One region of the Pantoea sp. X-Soil-OKNW-713 genome, then DNA from elsewhere that is predicted to be linked to it. Evidence: predicted binding sites of a transcription regulator. Region 1 holds the regulator's gene; each other region holds the start of a gene.
The links. The regulator CRP, encoded in region 1, controls carbon source genes, mostly activating them, when cyclic AMP is high. The targets are predictions, from matches to a motif close to ATGTGANNNNNNTCACAT.
Positions count from the first base shown of each region.

Region 2: a site for CRP is predicted at 1,421-1,438, ahead of idnD (L-idonate 5-dehydrogenase). Genes of this name have one in related genera too.
Region 3: a site for CRP is predicted at 3,723-3,740, ahead of mlc (sugar metabolism global transcriptional regulator Mlc). Genes of this name have one in related genera too.

Region 1 covers NZ_AP035995.1:4,040,421-4,045,916, reverse strand. Annotated here, with positions in the region: gene AC6I8R_RS18935 (YccS/YhfK family putative transporter) at 1-1,887, opposite strand, end outside; gene crp (cAMP-activated global transcriptional regulator CRP) at 1,946-2,578, opposite strand; gene AC6I8R_RS18925 (OsmC family protein) at 2,881-3,285, shown strand; gene AC6I8R_RS18920 (phosphoribulokinase) at 3,377-4,246, opposite strand; gene AC6I8R_RS18915 (YheU family protein) at 4,308-4,526, opposite strand; gene AC6I8R_RS18910 (hydrolase) at 4,529-5,496, opposite strand, start outside.
Region 2 covers NZ_AP035995.1:3,858,163-3,863,658, reverse strand. Annotated here, with positions in the region: gene AC6I8R_RS17920 (NADPH-dependent 2,4-dienoyl-CoA reductase) at 1-1,211, opposite strand, end outside; gene idnD (L-idonate 5-dehydrogenase) at 1,499-2,530, shown strand; gene idnO (gluconate 5-dehydrogenase) at 2,540-3,304, shown strand; gene AC6I8R_RS17905 (gluconate:H+ symporter) at 3,375-4,694, shown strand; gene idnR (DNA-binding transcriptional regulator IdnR) at 4,723-5,496, shown strand, end outside.
Region 3 covers NZ_AP035995.1:2,174,481-2,179,976, forward strand. Annotated here, with positions in the region: gene AC6I8R_RS10105 (nucleobase:cation symporter-2 family protein) at 56-1,432, opposite strand; gene bioD (dethiobiotin synthase) at 1,611-2,312, opposite strand; gene mlc (sugar metabolism global transcriptional regulator Mlc) at 2,417-3,634, opposite strand; gene AC6I8R_RS10120 (LysR family transcriptional regulator) at 3,770-4,666, opposite strand; gene ynfM (multidrug efflux MFS transporter YnfM/SxtP(Kp)) at 4,761-5,496, shown strand, end outside.

The DNA of each region.
Region 1 (5,496 bases):
ATCATGCTCCAGCCGCTGCTGACAGCGTTGCAGCGCGATCTCACAGGATTGCAGATACCTTTCCGCCAGCTTAGGCGTCAGCATGGTATGTTCGCGTGCCAGGATAGTCATGGCGTTGATGTGTTCGACAATAAACTGACTGTGCGTCACCCAGAGCCGCATATCTTTCAGGTACTGCGAATTGAAGCCCGGCTCGGTCATCGCCTGATTCAGCGAGTTAAACATGGCGTTATGCGCCTGGTTGACCTTGATGCGCTGATACGCCAGTTTCTCCGGTGACTGCTCCGGTCCGAGCAATAACTGCATCGCTTCCTGATCGGCTTCCAGCGCATCGTGCGCATTCTTACGCAGTAAGCCGCTCTGCCACTGCGGCCACAGCCAAATCATGCCGCCAAAGGCAATCAGACATCCCATCAGCGTATCCATCATGCGTGGCAGCAGGAACTGCGCGCCATTCAGCGACAGCAACTGGAGCGAATACACCGCCGTCACCGTAAAGCCAATCATTGACCAGCCGTAATATTTACGTGTCACCAGATAGCTGGCGAGGGTGATCGCCAGCATAAACAACAGGGTGATGGATTCCGGTACGTCAAAGCGTAACGAGGCGGCAGCAATCAACAGCCCGGCAAAGGTGCCGAGCGCTCGGTGCTGAATTCTTACCCGCGTGGCGCTGTAGCCATTCTGGCTGACGAACATGGTGGTCATCAGAATCCAGTAAGGTTTGGGGATGTTGAAGAACAGCGCCAGCGCGCTACCAAACATCAGCATCACGGCAAAACGTGCAGCGGTGCGTAAGGCGGGGGATTTCAGCGACAGATAGCTGCGCAGCGCCGGAAAAAACGGCAGACGCCGTTGGCGGTCGGCCATCAGATCACGGGTATACAGCGGTTTCTGGGTGCGCAGCACGCGCGCAATGCGGCTGAAGTGATACAGGCAGAAATTCCCCACCGGATTGTCCGGGTGCTGGCGGGCAATTTTTTCCAGCGCACCCAGCTGCTTATCCATTTGAAACCGTTCCGGCAGCTGATGATACAAAATGGCATCGGCCAGCAAGCGCAGACGGGCGGAGATGGTCTTGGCATTCCAGCGAATCACCGCTTCTGCATGGCTCTGCTCCACCAGCTTTTGCACTTCTTCCGGCTGATGCAGGCTGACGGAGATATGTTCCTGCAAATCGAGCGCCACCTGAAAGGCACGCGTCAGGCGTTTGTGGCTGTTATCGCGGCTGGCCGACAGCATATGCATTTGCTGGTAGCAGGTGGTGATCAGATCTACCGCTTTCTGCTGGCGCGCCAGCAACGGCGGCAGCGCTTTCTCCGGGTCGGTCAGCTGCGTCAACAGGGTATATTTGGCATCGCAATAATCCGCCAGCTCACGGTACAGCAGGCTCAGCGACTCGCGCATCGGCTGCTCTTTCCACAGCCAAAACCAGAACCAGTTGAACAACCCATACCACAAGGTCCCGCCGATATAGAGCAGCGGCGGCACCCAGATCGGCATACGTCCCACCAGGCTCAGGGTAAAGATGGAGGCAATCAGCGTGGCAGGCAACAAGCGGCCATGCAACGGGCTGATCTCACCCGTCACGCCCACTAATAACGGCAGCACCAGCAGAATCAGCGGCAGGGGGACGTGATAATCCGTCAGCCACTGGATCAGAAAGCTGCCGGTCGCAAACAGGGAACCACCAATAATCAGGCGTTTAAAAAAGCGTTTATGCGGCGTATCAAGACCGGCGATGTTGCAACAGGCGGGCACTAAGGAGAACAGCAAGCCTTTTTGCAGGTCGCCAAACAGCCAGCCGAGGGCCACGGGCAGGCACAGCACCAGCGTTTGCCGCAGGGCATAGTTCACTTCGGGATGATAGATGATTCGACGCCACATCAGCTCATCGCAGACAAAAACGGCGTGATGCTGCCATCACGCCGTGGGTGAGAAGAAATTAGCGGGTGCCGTAAACGACGATGGTTTTACCATGTGCGGAGATCAGGTTTTGATCTTCCAGCATTTTCAGAATACGGCCAACTGTCTCGCGTGAGCATCCGACGATCTGACCAATTTCCTGACGGGTGATTTTGATCTGCATCCCGTCCGGGTGGGTCATGGCATCGGGCTGTTTGGCCAGATTGAGCAGCGTCTGCGCAATGCGACCGGTCACATCAAGGAAGGCAAGGTTGCCCACTTTTTCTGATGTCACCTGTAGGCGACGCGCCATCTGCGCCGAAAGACGCATTAAAATATCCGGGTTTACCTGAATCAGCTGACGGAATTTTTTGTAGGAAATTTCAGCCACTTCGCAGGCAGTTTTGGCTCGTACCCAGGCACTACGTTCCTGACCTTCTTCAAACAGGCCAAGCTCGCCGATGAAATCCCCCTGATTGAGGTAGGAGAGAATCATCTCTTTGCCTTCTTCATCCTTGATCAGCACCGCAACGGCACCTTTCACGATGTAGTAGAGCGTTTCCGCTTTCTCACCCTGATGAATCAGGGTGCTTTTGGATGGATATTTGTGAATATGGCAATGGGACAGGAACCATTCGAGTGTAGGGTCTGTTTGCGGTTTGCCGAGAACCATTCGCTATTATCCTCTGTTGTAATCGTGCCCAAAACACAGGGGGCAGTTTTCCCTGTCAGGCGGTGAAATCGTAGAGCGCTTCCTGTTAAGGAAAATTATTCGGGTGGACTCTTAAGCCAGGCTTCTGATTCTTCCCGCCTTCGTCTATTGCGACGAAAATATTTTCAGCTCTGTTTGTAGCACAGCTTTTGCTAGCTGTCTTCTGTTGTCTCGCTTCAGCAAAAGGGCGATTAGTCTGGATTGCTGTTTCTCAGGTGAAAGCGTACTCTGGCGGCAAATCAGCCTATTCAGGAGAAAGAATAATGCAGGCACGGGTTAAATGGGTGGAAGGGCTTACCTTTCTCGGAGAATCCTCATCAGGTCACCAGATATTAATGGATGGCAATTCGGGCGACAAAGCACCGAGCCCGATGGAGATGGTGCTGATGGCGGCAGGCGGTTGCAGCGCGATTGACGTCGTGTCGATCCTGCAAAAAGGGCGCAATGATGTGAAGGATTGTGAGGTCAAACTGACCTCGGAACGTCGTGAAGAAGCGCCACGCATTTTCACACATATCAACCTGCATTTTATTGTTACCGGCAAAGCGCTGGGCGATAAAGCGGTGGCGCGAGCGGTTGATCTGTCGGCTGAGAAATATTGCTCGGTGGCGATTATGCTGGGCAAAGGGGTAGAAATCACCCACAGTTACGAGGTTATCGAACTTTAGCACGAACGTAGCGGAGCGATTTATCGTGCGGATTTTTCCCGCAGCGATCTCGGGATCGCGCAATAAATCGCGCCGTTACGGTTATGTTTGATTATTCGATGCGTTTGCCTTCAATCAGTCGCTGCACCAGCGGCGTCATAATCAGCTCCATCGCCAGCCCCATTTTGCCGCCGGGCACCACCAGGGTGTTCATATGCGAGATAAAGGAATCCTGAATCATCGCCAGCAGATAGGGGAAGGCAATACCTTCCAGACCACGGAAATGGATCACCACAAAGCTTTCATCCAGTGATGGAATTTCACGCGCAGCAAACGGGTTAGACGTATCGACGGTAGGTACGCGCTGGAAGTTGATATGGGTGCGTGAGAACTGCGGGGTGATGAAGTTGATGTAATCCTCCATCGAACGCACCACCGAATCCATCACCGCTTCGCGTGAATGGCCGCGCTCGCTGGTGTCGCGAATCAGCTTTTGAATCCACTCAAGGTTGACGATCGGTACCACACCTACCAATAAGTCGACGTGTTCAGCCACGTTGTGCTGCTGCGTCACCACCCCGCCGTGCAAGCCTTCATAAAACAACACATCGGTGTTTTCCGGCAGCGGCTGCCACGGGGTGAAGGTGCCCGGCACCTGATTCCACGGCACGGCTTCGTCATAGGTATGCAGATATTTGCGCGACTGACCAAGACCGGTTTTACCGTATTGCTTAAAGGTTTGCTCCAGCAGGCCAAAATCGTTGGCCTCCGGGCCGAAATAGCTGATATGACGGCCAAGGTCGCGCGCTTTGCGGATCGCCATGTCCATCTCAGGGCGCGTGTAGCGATGAAAACTGTCACCTTCGACCTCCGCCGCATGCAGGTTCAACTGCTGGAATATTTTGCGGAAGGCAAGGCTGGTGGTGGTGGTTCCGGCGCCGCTGGAACCGGTAACGGCAATGATCGGATGCCTGGCTGACATAACAAAGCTCCCTGTGAAGTCCGGCGATGAGCATTGTTAGCACGAAAAGCCGGGATGTGCATTAGCCGCGAAATTCACCGCGTGCCATGATATTGACGGTTTCGTGCAGTTCTGACCACACCAGCACAGCGTCACCGCGTTCCAGTTGGCGACGCACATCAGCGACTTTTTGCGCCAGACTGCGCTCCTGTTCACCGTAGTCGGTGCCTTCGCGTAATACAAAGGCTTCGATCAGGTTTTCCAGCGTTTCAGCTTCAAGTTGTTGCCACGGAATAATCACGATCATACATCCAGGTAAGTTGATAACCACTGCGGCACGCGTTGTTCCAGCCACATTTGCGGTCGTAGCAGCGTACCGCCAACAAAGCCGACATGGCCGCCTTGCTGTGTCAGCTGATATTGAATCGAGGACGACAGTTGCTCCGGCTTCGGTATTACTGCGTCGGTCATAAAGGGATCGTCCTTAGCATGGATGATCAGCAGCGGTTTGCGTACCCCGGTCAGCAGCGGCATCGCGCTGGCCCGATGATAATAATCGCCTGCATCCACAAAGCCGTGCGCCCTGGAGGTGACGGCATCGTCAAAGTCGCGCAGGCGGCGCAGGGCGCGCAGTTCACGTAAATCGACCGGCAGGGTGCCCGGCCAGGCCTTCAGCTTACGTTTAGCGTTCTTTTTCAGCTGCGTCAGCAGGTAGTGCTGATAAAAACGTGAGAAACCGTTCTCCAGCTTCTGGCTACAGGGTTCCAGCAGCAGGGGCGCAGAGATGGCGACTGCGGCATCCAGCGGCGCATCATGCCCCTCTAATCCAGTCAGGCACGCCAGCATATTACCGCCCAGCGACACGCCGACGGCGGTGGTGGGGACATCGCCCCATTCACGCTTTAACCAGCGCAGAAAGAAGCTGGCATCTTCGGTTTCGCCGGAATGGTAAATCCGGTGCAGGCGGTTCGGTTCACCGCTACAGCCGCGAAAATGCATCACCACTGCCAGCCAACCGCGTGCCTGACATGCCTGCATCAACCCATGCGCATAGGGGCTGTGAAAGCTGCCTTCTAAACCATGAAACAGCACCATGCGTGGTTTGTGCGCGGCCTGAATAGGGTCTTCACTCCACGCAAGATCGACAAAATCGCCGTCCGGCAAATCGAGGCGTTGCCAGTGTGGGCGCAGAGTCACGCGCCGCCTGAGCAGACGTGGCAGCAGAGTTTGCAGATGCGGATTGCGAAAACCGCTGAGAGGAATGAAGTCCT
Region 2 (5,496 bases), 180 kb from region 1:
TAAAGCGTCACCTGATGCCCGCGCTGTGCCGCCTGCAAGGCAAATGCCATACCCGCCGGTCCTGCGCCCACCACCGCCAGCCGTTTGGGTTGAGTGGCAGCGGTCACCGGCATCAGCGTTTCATGACAGGCGCGGGGATTGACCAGACAGGAGGTCACTTTGCCGACAAAAATCTGGTCAAGACAAGCCTGATTACAGGCGATACAGGTATTAATCGCTGCGTCATCACCCGCCTGGGCTTTGCTGACAAAGGCGGCATCGGCGAGAAACGGGCGCGCCATCGACACCATATCCGCAATGCCGTCACGTAACAGCTCGGCAGCCACCGCCGGATGGTTGATGCGGTTGGTGGCAATCACCGGCACGGAAACGCGCCCGCGCAGGTGTTTGGTCACCCAGGCAAAACCGGCGCGTGGCACGCAGGTGGCGATGGTTGGAATTCGCGCCTCGTGCCAACCGATGCCGCTGTTAAACAGCGTGACGCCGCACTGCTCCAGTTTTTCCGCCAGATCCAGCGTTTCATGCAGCGTGCTGCCGTTGTGCACCAGATCCAGCATCGAGATGCGAAAGATAATAATGAAATCGTTACCGACCGCCTCGCGTACAGCACGCGTCACCGCCAGCGCGAAACGTTGACGGCGTGACACATCGCCACCCCAGTCGTCGTCCCGCTGGTTGGTGTGCGCCACCAGAAACTGGTTTATCAGATAACCCTCTGAACCCATGATTTCGACGCCATCGTAACCGGCCTGCTGAGCGAGGCGGGCGCATTGGGCGAAGTCGGCGATGGTTTGCCGAATGTCGGCGTCGCTCAATGCCTGGGGCATAAACGGATTGATCGGTGCCTGCAACGGTGAAGGGGCGACCAGATTGCGCTGATAACTGTAGCGTCCGGCGTGCAGGATTTGCAGGGCGATTTTGCCGCCCCCGGCATGTACCGCATCGGTGATGGTGCGATGCCAGCCGCACTGGCTTTCCTGGTTAAGAATGGCCCCACCCTGGGCGACCACCCCTTGCGGATTGGGCGCGATACCGCCGGTAACAATCAATGCCACCCCTTCACGCGCGCGTTCTGCATAGAAGGCAGCGAGCCGGGATGCGCCATCGGCATGTTCTTCCAGGCCGGTGTGCATGGAACCCATCAGAAAGCGGTTTTTGAGTTGGGTAAAGCCTAAATCCAGCGGGGCGAACAACTCAGGATGCGGAGTCATAATCACTCATAAATTAAGTGGTCGGATGAGTTAACTTTAGCGACAATTTATCGGGAAGGAAGTGCAATGCATCCAGCTTGTGAGAAGTGTCAAAAAAGCGCGATAAATCGCGCCGCTACCGCAAGGTGCCATGCGCAATCTCGCCTCTGACGCTGGATGATCTTGCCCGTATCACGTTATGCGTAACAGCTTTTCCGTAACATGGTTTTGAGTGATCTTCATCACAGTTTTAACCCCTGTAACCCGGTTTTATGAGCCCCATTGCAACACCACTGAATGGGGAAGTTATGAAAATCGAAACGCAATCCTGCGTGATCACCGGAAAACAACAAGTCAGCGTGGCGCAGCAGCAGGTGGAGTGGAACGGCAAAGGCACGCTGGTACGCATTACGCGCGGCGGTATTTGCGGCTCCGACCTGCATTATTATCAGGAAGGTAAAGTCGGTAGCTATGAAGTCAAGATGCCGATGATCCTCGGCCATGAAGTGATTGGTTTTGTGGTGGAAAGTGATGATCCACGCCTGAAGCCGGAACAAAAAGTGGCGGTTAACCCGTCCAAACCTTGTGGTGAATGCAAATATTGCCGCCGTGAGCAGGAAAACCAGTGCGTTTCGATGCGCTTCTTCGGCAGCGCCATGTATGTGCCGCATGTCGATGGCGGGTTTACCCAGTACAAAGTGGTGGACAGCGCGCAGTGCATCCCTTTCCCACAGGACGCAGACGAAAGCGTGATGGTGTTTGCCGAGCCGCTGGCGGTGTGCATCCATGCCACCCACCAGGCAGGCGATCTTACCGGTAAGCATGTGTTTATCTCCGGCGTTGGCCCGATTGGCTGCCTGATCGCCGCAGCGGCCAAAGCGCGTGGTGCGGCATCGATTGTCTGTAGCGACATCAGCGAACGTTCACTGGCGATGGCCCAGCAAATGGGGGCCACTGACGTGATTCATGCCGCCAACGGCGACTTCACCCCTTACCTGGCAGACAAAGGCTACTTTGACGTGTCTTTCGAAGCCTCTGGTCATCCTTCTTCGTTGCAACGCTGCCTCGACGTGACCTGCGCCAAAGGTACTCTCGTGCAGGTGGGTATGGGCGGAGCAATTCCCTCTTTCCCGATTATGCAATTGATTGCTAAAGAGATTAACCTGGTCGGTTCCTTCCGCTTTACCCATGAATTCAATACCGCTGTCGAGTGGCTGGCACAGGGCGTGGTCAACCCGCTGCCGTTGTTCAGCGGAGCATATGGCTGGCAGGACATTGATGCGGCGTTGCAGTTTGCGGGCGACAAAACCCGGGCGGCAAAAGTCCAGTTAACATTTTAAGGAGATACGATGAGTCAGCTATTTTCCCTCGAAGGTAAACGCGTACTGATCACCGGTTCGGCGCGCGGAATTGGTTTCCTGCTGGCACGCGGTCTGGCGGAAGCGGGTGCAGAAGTGATCGTCAACGCCACCACCCCAGCCGGGGCCGAGCAGGCGGCAGCGAAACTGCGTGACCTCGGCTTGCGTGCCCAGTCGAAAGCCTTTGATGTTACACAATCGGCGCAGGTGCAGCAGGCGGTAGACGAGATTGAAGCCGAGTGGGGCGCCATTGATGTGCTGGTGAACAACGCGGGTATTCAGCGTCGCCGTCCGTTCCTCGAATTCCCTGAGCAGGATTGGAATGACGTGATTGCCGTGAACCAGACCGCGGTATTCCTGGTGTCACAAACGGTGGCGAAGAAGATGGTGGGACGTCAGCAAGGCAAAATCATCAATATCGGTTCGATGCAGAGCGAACTGGGCCGCGACACCATCACGCCGTATGCTGCTTCCAAGGGGGCCGTCACCATGCTGACACGCGGTATGTGCGTTGAGCTGGCGCGTCACAATATCCAAGTCAACGCCATTGCACCGGGCTACTTTGTTACCGAGATGACCCAGGCACTGGCTGACGATCCGGCTTTCACCGGTTGGCTCACCAAACGTACCCCAGCGGCGCGTTGGGGTAAGCCAGAGGAGCTGATTGGTGCAGCGGTGTTCCTCTCCTCAAAAGCCTCCGATTTCGTCAATGGTCACTTGCTATTCGTCGATGGCGGTATGCGCGTGGCGGTGTGATGTGACTGGCGCATTCACCAGGGTGCGCCTAAACCTTAATCACCTCTTGTTTCTCTATGGATAATAAAAAATGCCAATAACCATAATCGTTCTGGGCGTGGTTCTCCTGCTGGTTTTAATGATTGTTTTCAAGGTCAACGGCTTTATCGCTCTGGTGTTTGTCTCCGCTGTGGTGGGGATTGCCGAAGGGATGACGCCGCTGAATGTCATGGCGTCGATCCAGAAAGGTATCGGCTCAACGCTGGGCGGGCTGGCGATGATCCTCGGCTTCGGTGCCATGCTTGGGCGGCTGGTGTCGGACACCGGGGCCGCGCAACGGGTCGCGACCACGTTGATTGCCGCCTTCGGGAAGGAGCGACTGCAATGGGCGCTGGTGGTCACCGGGCTGATTGTTGGTCTGGCGATGTTCTATGAAGTGGGCTTTGTGCTGCTGCTGCCGCTGGTGTTCACCATCGTCGCCGCTGCCGGGTTGCCGTTGTTGTATGTCGGTGTGCCGATGGTGGCTGCGCTGTCCGTTACGCACTGCTTCCTGCCGCCGCATCCTGGTCCAACGGCCATCGCCACTATTTTCGGCGCGAACCTCGGCACCACGCTGCTGTACGGCATGATCATCACCATCCCGACGGTCATTGTCGCCGGTCCAATCTTCTCGAAGTTCCTCAAAAGCTTTGAAAAGTCACCGCCGGAAGGGCTGTATAACCCGAAAATCTTCACGGAAGAGGAGATGCCGGGCTTCGGAATCAGTATCTTCGCCGCCGTGATCCCGGTGGTGCTGATGGCGGTCGCTGCGGTGTTTGAATTAACCACGCCGAAAGAGAATCCGCTGCGGCAGTTCTTTGAATTTATCGGCAACCCGGCAGTGGCGCTGTTTATTGCCGTGGTCATTGCAGTCTTCACTCTTGGCCTGCGCAATGGGCGCAAGATGGAGCAGGTGATGGATATGTGTGGCGAGTCGATCGCTGCCATCGCCATGATCATCTTTATCATTGCCGGTGGCGGTGCCTTCAAGCAGGTGCTGGTGGATAGCGGCGTGGGTAACTACATCGCCGATATGATGAAAGGCTCCTCGCTGTCTCCGCTGCTGATGTGCTGGACGGTGGCCGCGATGCTGCGTGTCGCGCTCGGTTCTGCCACGGTTGCGGCGATCACCACCGCGGGTATCGTGACGCCAATCATTGCGGCGACCCATGCCGATCCGGCGTTGATGGTACTGGCGGTCGGATCCGGTAGCGTGATCGCCTCGCACGTTAACGATCCGGGCTTCTGGCTGTTCAAAGGGTATTTCAACCTCAGCGTGGTTGAGACGTTGAAAACCTGGACGGTGATGGAAACGCTGATCTCGATCCTGGGTCTGGCGGGCGTGTTAATCCTTAACGCGTTGATCCACTAAATAATATGGCTGCACAGGGAGGTGAGCTATGACAACAACGTTGCAGGATATTGCCGAGCGGGCGGGCGTTACCCGGATGACCGTCAGCCGTTATCTGCGCACACCGGATAAGGTCGCAGCACAAACCGGCGAGCGTATCGCACGCGCAATGGCTGAGCTTAATTACGATCCCCAACGCCCGGTAGCGATGCCGGGTCATGCACCGGGACGTACCTTGGGGGTGTTAATCCCATCGTTTAAAAATCAGATCTTTGCCGATCTGCTGAGTGGCATCGAACAGGCCACTCACGCCAGTCACTGTCAAACGCTGATCGCCAACTACAACTATGATCCCCGTAGCGAAGAGGAGCAGGTACGTAACCTGCTTTCCTGGAATATTGACGGCATTATCCTGAGCGATAAGCACCATACGCACCGTACCGTGAAATATCTGCGTGCGGCTAACATCCCGATTGTTGAGGTGATGGATACCCAGGGGCCGTGTCTGGATATGCAGGTGGGTTACAACAACTTCGATGCGGGCTACGACATGACGCGCACGTTGCTTGAGCAGGGGCGGCGCTGCATTGTCTATCTCGGCTCGCTGGACGATCGGCGTGATGAGTGTCGGTTTCAGGGTTTTCGTAAAGCCATGCAGGAGCAGAAGTTACGGGCGGCACGCATCAACCCTCGCGCCATGTCATCCCAGCGTCTGGGAGCCACCATGCTGGAACAGGCGTTGCGGCTGCACCCTGAACTGGATGCGATTTTCTGCACCAATGACGATTTGTCCCTCGGCGCTTTGTCGTGGTGCCAGCGTCAG
Region 3 (5,496 bases), 1.9 Mb from region 1:
CGCCAATAGTACATCGCCATTGTGTAGCGGCGTGATTCATCACGCATTTTGAATATTATTGTGAATCCTCCACGGCGGCTGTTGCCAACGCGGGTCTGGTTTGCTCCGAGGGCAAAATCACGTTCAGCACAATCGCCAGAATCCCGCCGGTTGTCACCGCATGACCAAACAGATTGGTTACCAGCATCGGGAACTGTTTCAGCACATCCGGCACGGCTTCCACTCCCAGACCCAGGCCGAAAGAGACGGCCACAATCAACATTTCGCGGCGACCCAGCGGCGTTTGCGTCATTACCCGGATGCCGGCAGCCACCACGCTACCAAACATCACCAACGTCGCTCCGCCCAGCACGGGGGCGGGAATTTGTTGCAACAGGTTGCCAATCACCGGAAAAATACCCAACAGCACCAGCATCAAACCAATCACCATCCCCACATAACGACTGGCGACACCGGTCATCTGAATCACGCCGTTGTTTTGGGCAAACGTGGTGTTGGGAAATGCGGAGAACATCGCGGCCAGCACGCAACTGATACCATCCGCCAGGATACCGCCTTGCAGGCGGCGCTGAAAACCCTCGCCCTCAATCGGCTGACGCGATAACAGGCAGTTGGCAGTTAAATCCCCGACCGCTTCGATCACGCTGATCACCGATACCAGCGCAATCGGTACAAAGATCGCCCAGTCAAAATTAAAACCAAAGCGGAAGAAGCCCGGCATCACCAACCAACTGCTTTCGGCCATCGGTTTAAGTTGCAGATGGCCGGTCAGCGCGGCGGCGATACAACCCACTGCGATGCCCGCTACCACGGCCACTAAGCGTGCCCAGCGATTACGCGAACGGTTCAACGCCACAATCACCAGCAAGGTCAACGCCCCCAAAGCCAGATTCCACGGAGCGCCGAAATCGGCAGCATTGTGACCACCCGCCCAGTCGGTGATGCTGACCTTGATCAGGCTGATACCAATCAGGGTAATCACCGTACCGGTGACTACCGGCGTCAGTACCTTACGCAATGGCGCAATGCAGCGGCTAATCAACATCGGGATTAATGCGGCTATCAGGTTACAGCCGAAAATCATCGCCATAATGTCTTCTGGTGAACCGCCCCGCGCTTTCACCATCAAGCCACCGGATAAGATCACGCCAAGAAACGCAAAACTGGTGCCTTGCAGGCAGATCATCCCGGCACCGACACCCATAAAACGGCGCGCCTGAATAAAGGTTCCCAGGCCTGAAACCAATAACGACATGCTAATCAGATAAGGAATGTAAGCCTGTAACCCCAATACCGAACCGATAATCAGTGGTGGCGTGATAATGCCCACCACGCTTGCCAGCACATGTTGCAGTGCGGCAAAAAATGCGGGGGCTGGGCCAATGCGTTGTTCCAGCCCATACAGCAAACCTTTTTCATCTGAGTGCGACATAACGGTGCTCCGGCAGTAAATTCATCAGACCAGCTGATGCATGAATCACGCCAGAGCAATAAGATTCAGTGATATTTTTAACATATCATTGAATTTAAAAGAGATTAATCAACAAAAAAATACGGCTGAATCTGCAACCTTAGATTCAGCCGATTATCATTTGCCACTTTTCGTTTCATCATGCCGCAGGTTTTGCACTGTCGTTGTGCGCAACATGCGTCGCAAGCAAGGAAAGATCGAGATAACCGCTTAGCTCACGCTGCTCGGCACGGGGTAAGTAAGGCAACTCACCTAACAAAGGGGCATGCAGTTTTTCACTCAGTACATCAATGATTTCAGCATAATGCGCCAGGCCGGGGTTGATACGATTTGCCACCCAACCGACCAGCGGTAAACCATCCTGAGCCACTGCCTCTGCGGTCAGTAAAGCGTGGCTGATGCATCCCTCTTTGATGCCCACCACCAGCACAACCGGTAATTGCTCCTTTTTGACCCAATTTGACAGCGGTTGCAGATCATTCATCAGGCTGCGCCAACCGCCTGTGCCTTCCACCACCACATGCGGCGAACGATCCTGCAATGCGGCCAGTCCCTTACTCAGTAACGGGTAATCAATTTGGTGCGTTGGGCTGGTGCTGATTTCATCCTCTTCCAGGGTAATGGGGTTAATAGCGGCATAAGGTAATGCCAGGCCCGAAGCCTGCTGCAACAGCAGCGCATCTTTGTTGCGTAAACCCTCAGGGGTGGGTTTAGCACTTTTGGCAATAGGTTTATAACCTACGGCGCACTGACCATTCTGTGCAAAGCACTGCAACAGCGCGCGAGAAACCACGGTTTTGCCCACCGCGGTGTCGGTACCGGTGATAAAGAGTGTTTTCACCCTTCCTCCTTCGTTTAGCGATGTGAACCAGAGGTGACGAAGGAGCAGTTTAAGGAAATGTCGTACCTGACAGATTGCGTTAGAACAAACTTAAGGCGGGCGGATTAGCCCTGAAGCAGTTTTATCAGCAGATAACCGGAATAAAGGGCATCTTTCACTAACGCCGCGGCACCTAATGTGCCGGGATCGTTAAACGCGGTGGGAGCCAGTTGGATTTCATCGCTATAGGCCGGTAACGCCTGCTGACGGATGGTGCTACTCACGGCAGGAAACAGCACGTCGGCGGCCAGATTCAGTGGCGAGCCGATAAGAATTTGTCGCGGGTTGAAGATATTCACCATCATCGCCAACATGCGACCGATATGGTGCCCGACACCGGCAATCACATCACTCGCGAGACGGTCACCCTCCTGGGCGGCCTGACACAGGGCTTCAATGGTCAGCGGCACACCGTGCAAACGGCTTTCCGGCTGAGCGGGTAAACGCTGCGCTGCCAGGCCGAGCAGGCTACCGATGCTGGCCACGGTTTCCAGACAACCATGATTACCGCAGTAGCACTGCTGACCATAGGGATCAATCTGGGTATGGCCAATTTCCACCAGCGCCCGCCCGCTTTTATGCAGCAGTTGCCCGCCAGTAATCACCCCGGCACCCACAGTTTCATCAATCACAATCTGGATGACGTCCTGCGCACCGCGCGACGCGCCAAACAGCGATTCGGCCAGCGTCCAGGCGGAAATATCGTGCTGGACAAACACCGGCACGCCGGTGCGTTGCGACAGGGTTTCGCCCAGCGGCATATCCTGAATGGCGTAACCGGGCATACGATGCACCACCCCCGAGGCAGCATTGATCAAGCCGGGTAAGGTGATGGCGATGGCTGTCAGACGCTCAAGCTGTTTCTGATGGCGAATAAAGAAGGCATCAACCAGCTCCTGTAACTCCTGCAACAACGGTTTGTCCGGGCTGGCAATCAGTGGCAGACGATCTTCCTGCAAGGCGCGACTGCTGAGATCGCGTAATGTCAGGGTGATGTAACCCGGTTGAATGCGGATTGCCAGATAGTGCCAGGCAAGGGTATCGAGAACCAGACCAATAGCCGGACGGCCACGGCTGCCAGGCTCCTGAAATTCGGTTTCCTGCACCAGATGCGCGTCCAGCATTTCACGCACGATTTTGGTGATGCTGGCGGGAGCCAGTTGAGCACGTTTGGACAGTTCAATACGCGAAATCGGGCCGAAATGATCGATCAGTCGGTAAACCACGCCTGCGTTGGTCTGCTTTATTTGGTCAATGTGGCCAGGTTGACTGTCCAGATTCACGCCCTGCTCCCGGTTATTTTCGCGCTTCTAAATAAATAGCAACTATGGTGCGGCAGATTGGCGGATAGCGCCAAATATTTGATTAGATATGTGATTTGTCGCACATATTGTCGGGCTGTTTTCGCACCGTCTGGCTTAAGTTTCAGCGTTACGTTGTAACAGCTTCATCATATTTGCCATTTGCGCACTCGGCTCGCGCGTCGCTGACCACACCAGCCACACTTCAGACAACGCATCAGCCTCATGCAGCGGTAACCACACCACATCGGCGAGCCGTGCACGACGGAATGAGGCCGGTAAAATCGACACTCCCAATCCGGTAGCGACCAGGCCGAGGATGGTCATCGCTTCCCCGACTTCCTGGGTAATAAAGGGTTTGATCTGGTAGCGGTGCAGCAACGCCAGAATCTCGCCATATAAGGCGGTGCCCCCAAGTGGATCGAAAAAGACAAAAGGTTCGTTCGCCAACGCCTGAATCGAGATAGCCTCGGCATCGGCCAGTGGATGCGCCCAGTGCACCACTGCACACAAGGGTTCGCGCAGCAACAGCTGATGCTGCAAATCACTCGGTAACGGCGTATTACGCATCACACCGAGATCGAGACGCCCTTCGTGCAGCGGCGCCAGTTGTTGTCGGGTGTTAATCTCCTGCATCTGGATATGCACGGCCGGCCAGCGCTGGCGGAAATGGTAGAGCGCATCAGATACCAGCCCGGTAAAGGGTGCTGAGGAGGTGAAACCAATGCGCAGTTCCCCTTCCTGACCGTTATGGAGCCGCGCCGCACGGCTGGCCGCCTGTTCGACCTGAAGCAAAATCCCACGCGCATCCTGCAAAAATTGCTGCCCGGCGGCGGTGATCTGCACGCTGCGATTGGTGCGGGTGAACAGTTGCGCGCCAATTTCCTGTTCCAGTTGCTGAATCTGTTGGCTGAGTGGCGGTTGCGAAATATTGAGGCGGAGGGCCGCGCGACCAAAATGCAGCTCTTCAGCCACTGCAATGAAATAGCGAAGATGACGGAGTTCGACATTCATATTTTAAACGTCTCATTCGAGATTATTAATATATTGTACAACCTATTATCACTTTCCTACGATAGCAATACCTTTTGAAATTTGAGGATTTTCCGTGAGTCGCTCTTCTCAGGCGGTGACACTCGATGAGGACGAAGTGTCCGTCGTGCCTGCTTCTGCTCCAGCGTCAGTAACATGGATTGAACGCGGTTCGCCGCAATTTATGCGTGTTACCCTTGCCCTGTTCTCGGCTGGTCTTGCCACTTTTGCCTTGTTGTATTGTGTCCAGCCGATTCTGCCGGTGCTCTCCCAGCAGTTTGGCGTTTCGCCTGCGGCCAGCAGCATCTCGCTGTCGTTATCCACCGGCCTGATGGCGCTGGGTTTGCTGGTCACCGGGCCGCTCTCCGACGCCATTGGTCGTAAGTCGGTGATGGTCACCGCATTGATGCTCGCCGCGTTATGCACCGTGATTTCCGCCATGATGACCAGCTGGCACGGCATTCTGTTGATGCGTGCGCTGATTGGTTTGTCGTTGAGTGGGGTCGCTGCGGTGGGCATGACCTACCTGAGTGAAGAGATTCATCCGCGAGTGATCGCCTTTTCCATGGGCCTGTATATCAGCGGTAACTCGATTGGTGGCATGAGCGGTCGTCTGCTGACCGGGGTATTGACCGACCTCTTCTCGTGGCGCATCGCCATTGGTGTGATCGGCTGCTTTTCGCTGGCATCGGCGCTGATGTTCTGGAAAATCCTGCCAGCTTCCCGTCATTTCCGTCCGGCTTCATTACGTCCGCATAATTTGCTGATTAACTTCCGTCTGCACTGGCGTGACAAAGGCCTGCCGCTGCTGT